2 regions of the Bacillus sp. MN7755 genome follow, and region 1 is predicted to be linked to the other one. Evidence: riboswitches for the same ligand, from Rfam matches in the RefSeq annotation. Region 1 holds a riboswitch; the other holds the start of a gene.
The links. Region 1 has a riboswitch for cyclic di-AMP ahead of ACYVEC_RS21865 (hypothetical protein). Riboswitches for the same ligand answer to the same signal wherever they lie in the genome.
Positions count from the first base shown of each region.

Region 2: it holds a riboswitch for cyclic di-AMP, as region 1 does, so the genes downstream of both, ACYVEC_RS27045 (APC family permease) here and ACYVEC_RS21865 (hypothetical protein) in region 1, are expected to answer to the same signal.

Region 1 is NZ_BTRL01000019.1:11,982-15,757, reverse strand. It holds gene kdpF (K(+)-transporting ATPase subunit F) at 1-69, opposite strand, end outside; gene ACYVEC_RS21875 (hypothetical protein) at 66-170, opposite strand; cyclic di-AMP (ydaO/yuaA leader) riboswitch at 267-412, opposite strand; gene ACYVEC_RS21870 (hypothetical protein) at 673-903, opposite strand; gene ACYVEC_RS21865 (hypothetical protein) at 920-1,306, opposite strand; cyclic di-AMP (ydaO/yuaA leader) riboswitch at 1,400-1,547, opposite strand; gene thiD (bifunctional hydroxymethylpyrimidine kinase/phosphomethylpyrimidine kinase) at 1,638-2,453, opposite strand; gene thiF (thiazole biosynthesis adenylyltransferase ThiF) at 2,460-3,479, opposite strand; gene thiG (thiazole synthase) at 3,472-3,776, opposite strand, start outside.
Region 2 is NZ_BTRL01000028.1:43,787-47,562, reverse strand. It holds gene ACYVEC_RS27060 (hypothetical protein) at 1-246, opposite strand, end outside; gene panE (2-dehydropantoate 2-reductase) at 422-1,366, shown strand; gene ACYVEC_RS27050 (hypothetical protein) at 1,421-1,549, opposite strand; cyclic di-AMP (ydaO/yuaA leader) riboswitch at 1,690-1,836, shown strand; gene ACYVEC_RS27045 (APC family permease) at 1,981-3,776, shown strand, end outside.

The sequences.
Region 1 (3,776 bases):
CGGATTTAATAATGCATACACTAAGTACACCGTAATTGCTGCAACAATAACCGATAAGGCAATCATCATGATTGCTTCTCTTCTTTCACAACTTTATCTGACCAACTTGCAAGACTTGCCATCGATGCAACTAACACAACAAAAATCCCGATCATTACCACATCTAACATAGTTACCTCTCTCCTCTTTGTAAAAATTTACCATTTAATTATCAAAAAAAGAACACTAAGCTCTACTTAGTGTTCGAAATGAACAACACAAAGTAAACCTCCTCTCTAAACGCTTACGAGGTTAGCTGTCGGATTCGGGCCTAAAGAGTAGCCCTACTTTCAAAACTGAAAGATTCACCCCAAGTGACGATGCACAAAATTGGTTCCCCCGCTCCATTTCTGGAACTCAGCGATTTTAGGTTTTTTTGGAAATTTCATGAATGATTTATGAGAGTAAATATACTCCTCTATATTTAACTTGTAAAGAGGCAAATTACTGAAAATAAGAAAATATCCATCTGTTTAAACGCTTACATTTAGTGTTATTAATATTCTTTCATCTGTTTTCTCGTCTTTTCTTTCTTTTTCACAGAAATAACCTTTTAAATACGAAATAAAAAGAGCGAATGACATGAAGTGCATAGCTTGTTGCACTTAGCATTCGCTCTTTTTTATTCACTATTTATTCCCCTCGTAAAAAAGCACGTAAATTTCTCCCGCGAATATAAACTTGTGACAACTCTGCGTGTAGCTGCTCATATTCGATAACATCTGATTTTAAATATAAAGCGTCTTTTGATGGTAATATGATATAGGGCCTTGGAAAAATAGGATCGAGCACCACCAATTCTTGAACTCTCTCTACCGATACCGCCCAACGATTCGCTATATCTCCTAGTAATAACACCTTCATTTTCTTCTCCCCCGCCTTATTCAAAACATAAAAAAGAAATATTATCACAATTCGTAAACACGACAAATGTAGCTCCAATTGTTTCATAGAGCCTCGCTGGATATCGTTTATTCCTTGTAACAACAGTAATAGGCGCTTGGAAAGAAAAACGAATGTGTTCTGTGAAGAAGCTAACGATCGGAAGCTCATCCCCTAGCAGAATCACCTTCTTAATACACTCACAAATACTAGTAAAATCCTGCTTCTTACTACAACTATACGTCCAATCAAATCCACAATTCCTAACTTCAGCCGCTATCTCTTCATTTGCTGTAAAAATAATTAACTCATGTTGAAAAGCTACTAAATCTATTAAACTATTTACCTTGCTTTCTTCTCCAACACAAATAAGTGTTAGTTCCATATACCTCATCCTCCTTAGCATAAAAGAACTCAAACATAGATTGATATTCCCCTATACTAATCAGATCGATGAAGTGATGTATCCATCATGGCACCGTCCTCTCTCAAGACGCTTACGAAGTTAGCTGTCGGATTCGGACTTTGAGAGTAGCCCTACTTTCAAAATTGAAAGATTCACCCCTAGTGACACTGCACAAATTGGTTCCTCCGCTCCATAGAATTGGACTCAGCGTATTACAAAAATGTATTCTGGCTGATATATTACTCCTGTATTTGGAAAAAGTAAACAGAAAAAAAGCCAGTTATAAAACTGACTTTTCTATTATTCATGCTTATGCTTTATTCAATTTGTATGCAAAGTGATTCGTCGGTCCATGACCACTTCCAATATTCAACGGTTCTTCAATTGCTATACTAATAAATTGTTTAGCCTCTTGAACTGCCTCTTCCATCGAGTATCCTTTCGCAAGTCCAGCTGTAACTGCTGACGCAAATGTACAGCCGCTTCCGTGCGTTTGCTTTGAAGGAATTCTCTCACTTCTAAATTCAATAAACTCTTCTCCATCAAAGAGTAAATCAATTACTTCATTACCTTGATATTCTGCATGTCCGCCCTTCATGAGTACATATTTCGCACCTAATTCATGAAGTACTTTTGCAGCCTCTTTACTATCTTCAACGTTATGAATTTCCAGCCCAGTTAACACTTCTGCTTCCGGAACATTCGGTGTTATAACAGTTGCTACTGGTAATAAATATTCCTTTAATGCTTGTACTGCTTCTTGTTGTAATAATGATGCTCCACCCTTAGCAATCATAACAGGGTCTAGCACAATATTATTCCAGCCAAATTTATTAATATGTTCTGCTACAATTTGAATGATTTCACTACTAAATAACATTCCTAGTTTCACAGCATCTGGTGTTAAATCCGTACCAATAGAATTCAGCTGTTCCGTAATACCTTCTAATGGAACAGGATATACCCCTTGAACGCCAAGCGTGTTTTGAGCAGTAATTGCCGTAATAGCCGTCATCCCATATACACCAAGCTCTTGGAATGTTTTTAAATCCGCTTGAATGCCAGCACCGCCTCCGCTATCAGATCCTGCAATTGTTAAAGCTTTATTCACTTTCATCCCACTCATCCTTTTCTAACCAAAATAGCGATGATAAATCGTCTTTGCTTCGCTTATATCTTTCGTTCCATGTACAAGTACACGACCATCTTTGAAGGCAACTAATCTCTTTTCTTCAACAGAAAATGATAGTAAATATGGATTTACATTTAAAGCCGTAACGCGACCTTCCAGCAGCCCCTTATATTGTTCAAAATCCATTTCCCCTTTATGAGGTGGTCTAATTTGAACTGTATTTCGTCCGCATAAAACTGCTGTTTTCGATGTATTTTCTTTATTTAAATACGGATATAATGCATTCTCCCCGCATGAAGGACAATTGTGTTTACGAAGCTTTTGCACATTCATACATGAATATTCATTCTTCCATACATCAAACGACGCAAGTCCCTCTCGAAGTGATTCGTAATCTTCCACTAATAGTTTAAGAGCTTCCGTTACTTGATGAGAAACGACGAGAGATACAGCAGGTGATATAATGCCCGCTGTATCACATGTCGCACCGCCAAGCGGAATCGATTGTAATAAACATGATAAACATGGTGTTTTACTAGGAAGAATTGTGTAAGAAAGTCCGTAACTCCCTACACAAGCCCCGTAAATCCATGGAATAGAATATTTTTGCGCTATATCATTTACAATGAAACGCGTTTCGAAATTATCAGTTGCATCAATGATTACATCAACATTTGTAACAAGCTCTTCTAATTCCTCAGCCGTTACATCTTGCACGAGTGCTTCTACTCTTACTTCACTATTAATCTCTTCTAGACGCTTTTTTGCTGCTACAGCCTTCGGAAGATTATTTTTCACATCACTCTCTGCGTACAATTGCTGCCTTTGTAAATTACTCCAATCGACATAATCACGGTCAACAATTGTTACCTTCCCAACACCAGCTCTTACAAACATTTCTGCATTTGCACTACCTAATGCGCCTGCGCCAATAATAAGCACATGCTTTTCTCTTATCTTTTGCTGTCCTTCTTCCCCAATGGGAGAAAATAGTTCTTGGCGAGAATATCGATTATTCAACTACACTCATTCCTTCTAAAGGACTACTTGCAGTTGCACAGCGTTTACGTGCGATACGACCTGCTTCAAAGCCTATGCGACCTGCTTCGATACCTAATTTCATTGCGTATGCCATTTTAATAGGATCTTTTGCTCCTGATACAGCCGTATTTAATAACACACCATCCGCTCCTAATTCCATCGCGAATGCCGCATCAGCTGGGCTACCAATACCAGCGTCAACGATAACTGGTACTGTCGCTTGTTCAATAATGAAGCTTAAATTTAACGGATTTACAATACCAAGTCCTGATCCGA
Region 2 (3,776 bases), on a different contig from region 1:
GTGAGGAAATAGAATTTTATTTGTAAATGAAAGATAGTATGCTTCCATATTTTGATGTGAAACTTGAAATTTTCCGTAGTATGTATTTTCATTTTCAAGATGATCGAGTCGAAAAGGGCGAAAATCATTTTTCTGTAAGAAAGGGAACATATTTTGTTCATATCCAGTTTTAAAAGAAAACGGGAATATAAATTGAAATATAGCTGTTGTTACATCTTTTTCCTCGATTGTTTGTATTGCCTCCATTTACATTGTTTCCTTTCCATATGTGCTATAAAAACAACATGCCCAAATTCATTTGAAAATAACCACTGTTTTATACTATGTAAAGAATGAAAATTCAGCTTATTTAGTAGGGGACATGTATAATGTTATGTATACTAAAAGGTATAAAATTATATTTTGAAAAGGGGGATGTTGTATGCGTATTTTAGTACTAGGAGCTGGTGGCGTCGGAGGCTTTTTTGGTGGCCGATTAGTTGAAAAGGGAGAAGATGTTACGTTTCTTGTTCGTAGTAAACGGAAAAAACAATTAGAGGAAAGAGGACTTGTAATCCGAAGTGTGAATGGGGATTTTTCCTTCCAACCGAAATTAATAACGAAAGAAGATAGAACTTCTCCATTTGATGTCATTTTATTTTCAACAAAAGCGTATCACTTAAACGAGGCAATTCAAGATTTGAAGCCGTTTGTAGGTGAAAATACTGTAATCATTCCATTGTTAAATGGTATCGCTCATTTATCACAATTACAAAAAGAATTCGGCGAGGAAAAAGTAATTGGGGGTTTATGCTTTATCGAGACGACGTTAAACGATCAAGGAGAAATTGTACAAACTAGCGCTGCTAACAGACTTGTATTTGGAGAAATTAAGTCTCAAGATCCAGAGAGAATAAAGCATATTTCTAAAGCATTTGCAGATACGAAATCTAGTTTTGTTTTAAGTGAAAATATTACGCAAGATATGTGGCATAAATATTTATTTATTACTGTAATGTCAGGTGTGACAACATTAATGCGTGCACCAATAGGACCAATCCGTGAAAGTGAAGGTGGACGTGATTTTATCCGAAGCTTATTTGAAGAATGTGTGCAAATTATGAGATATATTGGGGCACCAGTTAAGGATGAGATTGCCAAGGAACATATGAAAACAATTGATAAAATTTCATATGATATGAAGTCATCGATGCAGCGGGATATGGAAAAAGGTTCGTCTATAGAAGGAAAGCACTTACAAGGATATTTACTAGATGTAGCAGAACAATTTTCTATAGAAGTACCATTATTAGAAGCAGTATATCAAAATTTGAAAGTGTATGAAGAAATGACCTTTAACAGATCAGCAATAAAATTGGATGTATGAAAAAATAAAAAAGAAAGCAATATATAAGTGTATTGCTTTCTTTTTTATGACAAATTATTTATTTCTTTTCGTTCTATCTGTCAAATTTATTTCCTGTTCACGTTTACCGTATAATTGATTAATTTCATTTGCTAACGCATCTAAATAGGAATCGGAAAAAATAGGCTTCTTTTCTTTAGACATATGGGTCTCCTTTATCAATTTTTTAGTATTCATTATGTATATTTATCGGCGGATTATGCGCAATCATTTTAAATTTTTTCTTTTTCAAAATTTTTGTTTACATTTTGAAAATAAAGGAGTATTATAATCCACAGTTTCAATTTTCTAAATCGCTGAAACCGCATGGTGCGGGGGACCCGTTCTTATGGATTAATACTTAATCCAATGGGGTGAATCCTTGAAAAAGGTAGGGCTACTCATAGGCCCGAATCCGACAGCTAACCTCGTAAGCGTTATATTGAGAAGGAAGGTGGAGCTTGTGCGACAAAAAATATAATGTCTACAAGTCTATTTCGTTATGGCTTGTAGACATTTTTTGTTTTCTAAAGAAATAGTTTATCCGCTGTAACTAGCAGAAAAGTTCGTACAAAATTAATGGAGAGTGGACAGCAGTGGTTTCATCTATTAAAAGATTTTTAATTGGAAGACCGTTAAAATCAACTGAGCTTGGAGAACAAAAGCTCAATAAAACGAAGGCGTTAGCAATTTTGTCTTCTGACGCTTTATCATCGGTTGCTTACGGTCCAGAGCAAATATTAATTGCTTTAGCAGGTCTTGGAGCAATCGCTTATTGGTATTCTATTCCGATAGCTGTTGGGGTATTAGTATTATTGACAGCCCTTATTTTATCTTATCGACAAATTATTTTTGCTTATCCGCATGGCGGGGGCGCATATGTTGTATCAAAAGAAAATTTAGGGATGAATCCAGGCTTAATTGCTGGAGGATCTTTATTAGTCGATTATATTTTAACGGTTGCGGTAAGTGTGTCTGCTGGTACAGATGCGCTAACATCTGCTTTTCCTAGTTTACATGCACATAATGTAATCATTGCGATTATATTTGTTATATTTATTACTATTTTAAATTTAAGAGGGGTAACGGAATCAGCTTCCGTTTTAGCATATCCTGTTTATTTATTCGTTTTAGCACTATTTATATTAATTGGTGTAGGGATATATAATATTTTAACGGGACACGTTTCACCGACTTTACACACGCCAATTGGAACGCCGGTTGCAGGAATTAGTTTGTTTTTACTGTTACGAGCATTTGCATCGGGGAGTTCGGCTTTAACAGGTGTAGAGGCGATCTCTAACGCAATTCCAAACTTTAAGGATCCTGCACCTAACAATGCAGCGAAAACATTGCTTGCAATGGGAGCATTACTTGCAGTGTTATTTTCAGGGATTGTTTTCTTAGCTTATTATTACGGAATTACTCCAAGTAAAGAAGTAACAGTTGTTTCTCAAATTGCTGAACAAACATTTGGACGTAATTTCATGTACTATTTCATACAAGGTACAACAGCTTTAATATTAATCCTTGCTGCTAACACAGGATATTCTGCATTTCCGCTATTAGCAGTTAACCTTGCAAAAGATAAGTTTATACCGAGAATGTTTACGATTAGAGGAGACCGCCTAGGTTACTCAAACGGTATTATTATACTTGGAATTGCATCGATTATTTTAATTGTAGCTTTCCAAGGGCAAACAGAACATTTAATTCCGTTATATGCAGTAGGTGTATTTATTCCATTTACACTTTCTCAAACTGGAATGGTATTAAAATGGCTTCGTGAAAAACCTGAAGGATGGGCTTTGAGATTAACGGTTAATTTAATTGGTGCAGTTATTAGTTTTATCGTAATGAGCATGTTCTTTTTAACTAAATTTGCACAAGTTTGGTCAATCCTTATTTTCTTACCTGCCATTATCTTCTTGTTCCACCGAATTAAGAAGCATTACGATGCGGTAGGAGACCAACTAAGTTTAAAAACTTGTGAACGGATTATTCCGATTGAAGGAAATGTAATTGTCGTTCCTGTAGCTGGTATGACACATGTAGTAGAAAATTCATTGAACTATGCGAAGTCTCTTTCTGCAGATCAAGTAATCGCGGTATATGTTGCTTTTGACAGAGAAGAGGAAAAGAAATTTGAAGAGAAATGGAAGAAGTGGCAACCTGAAGTAAGGCTTGTTACATTACATTCTCATTATAGAAGTATTATTCAGCCACTAACAAAGTTTATTGATACAGTACAGTATAAAGCGAGTGAATCAAATTACCGAGTTACGGTCGTTATACCACAGTTTATTCCGAAAAAAGGTTGGCATAACATTCTTCATAATCAATCTAGTTTACTCATTCGTGCTTATTTACTCTATAAAAGAAATGTTGTTAT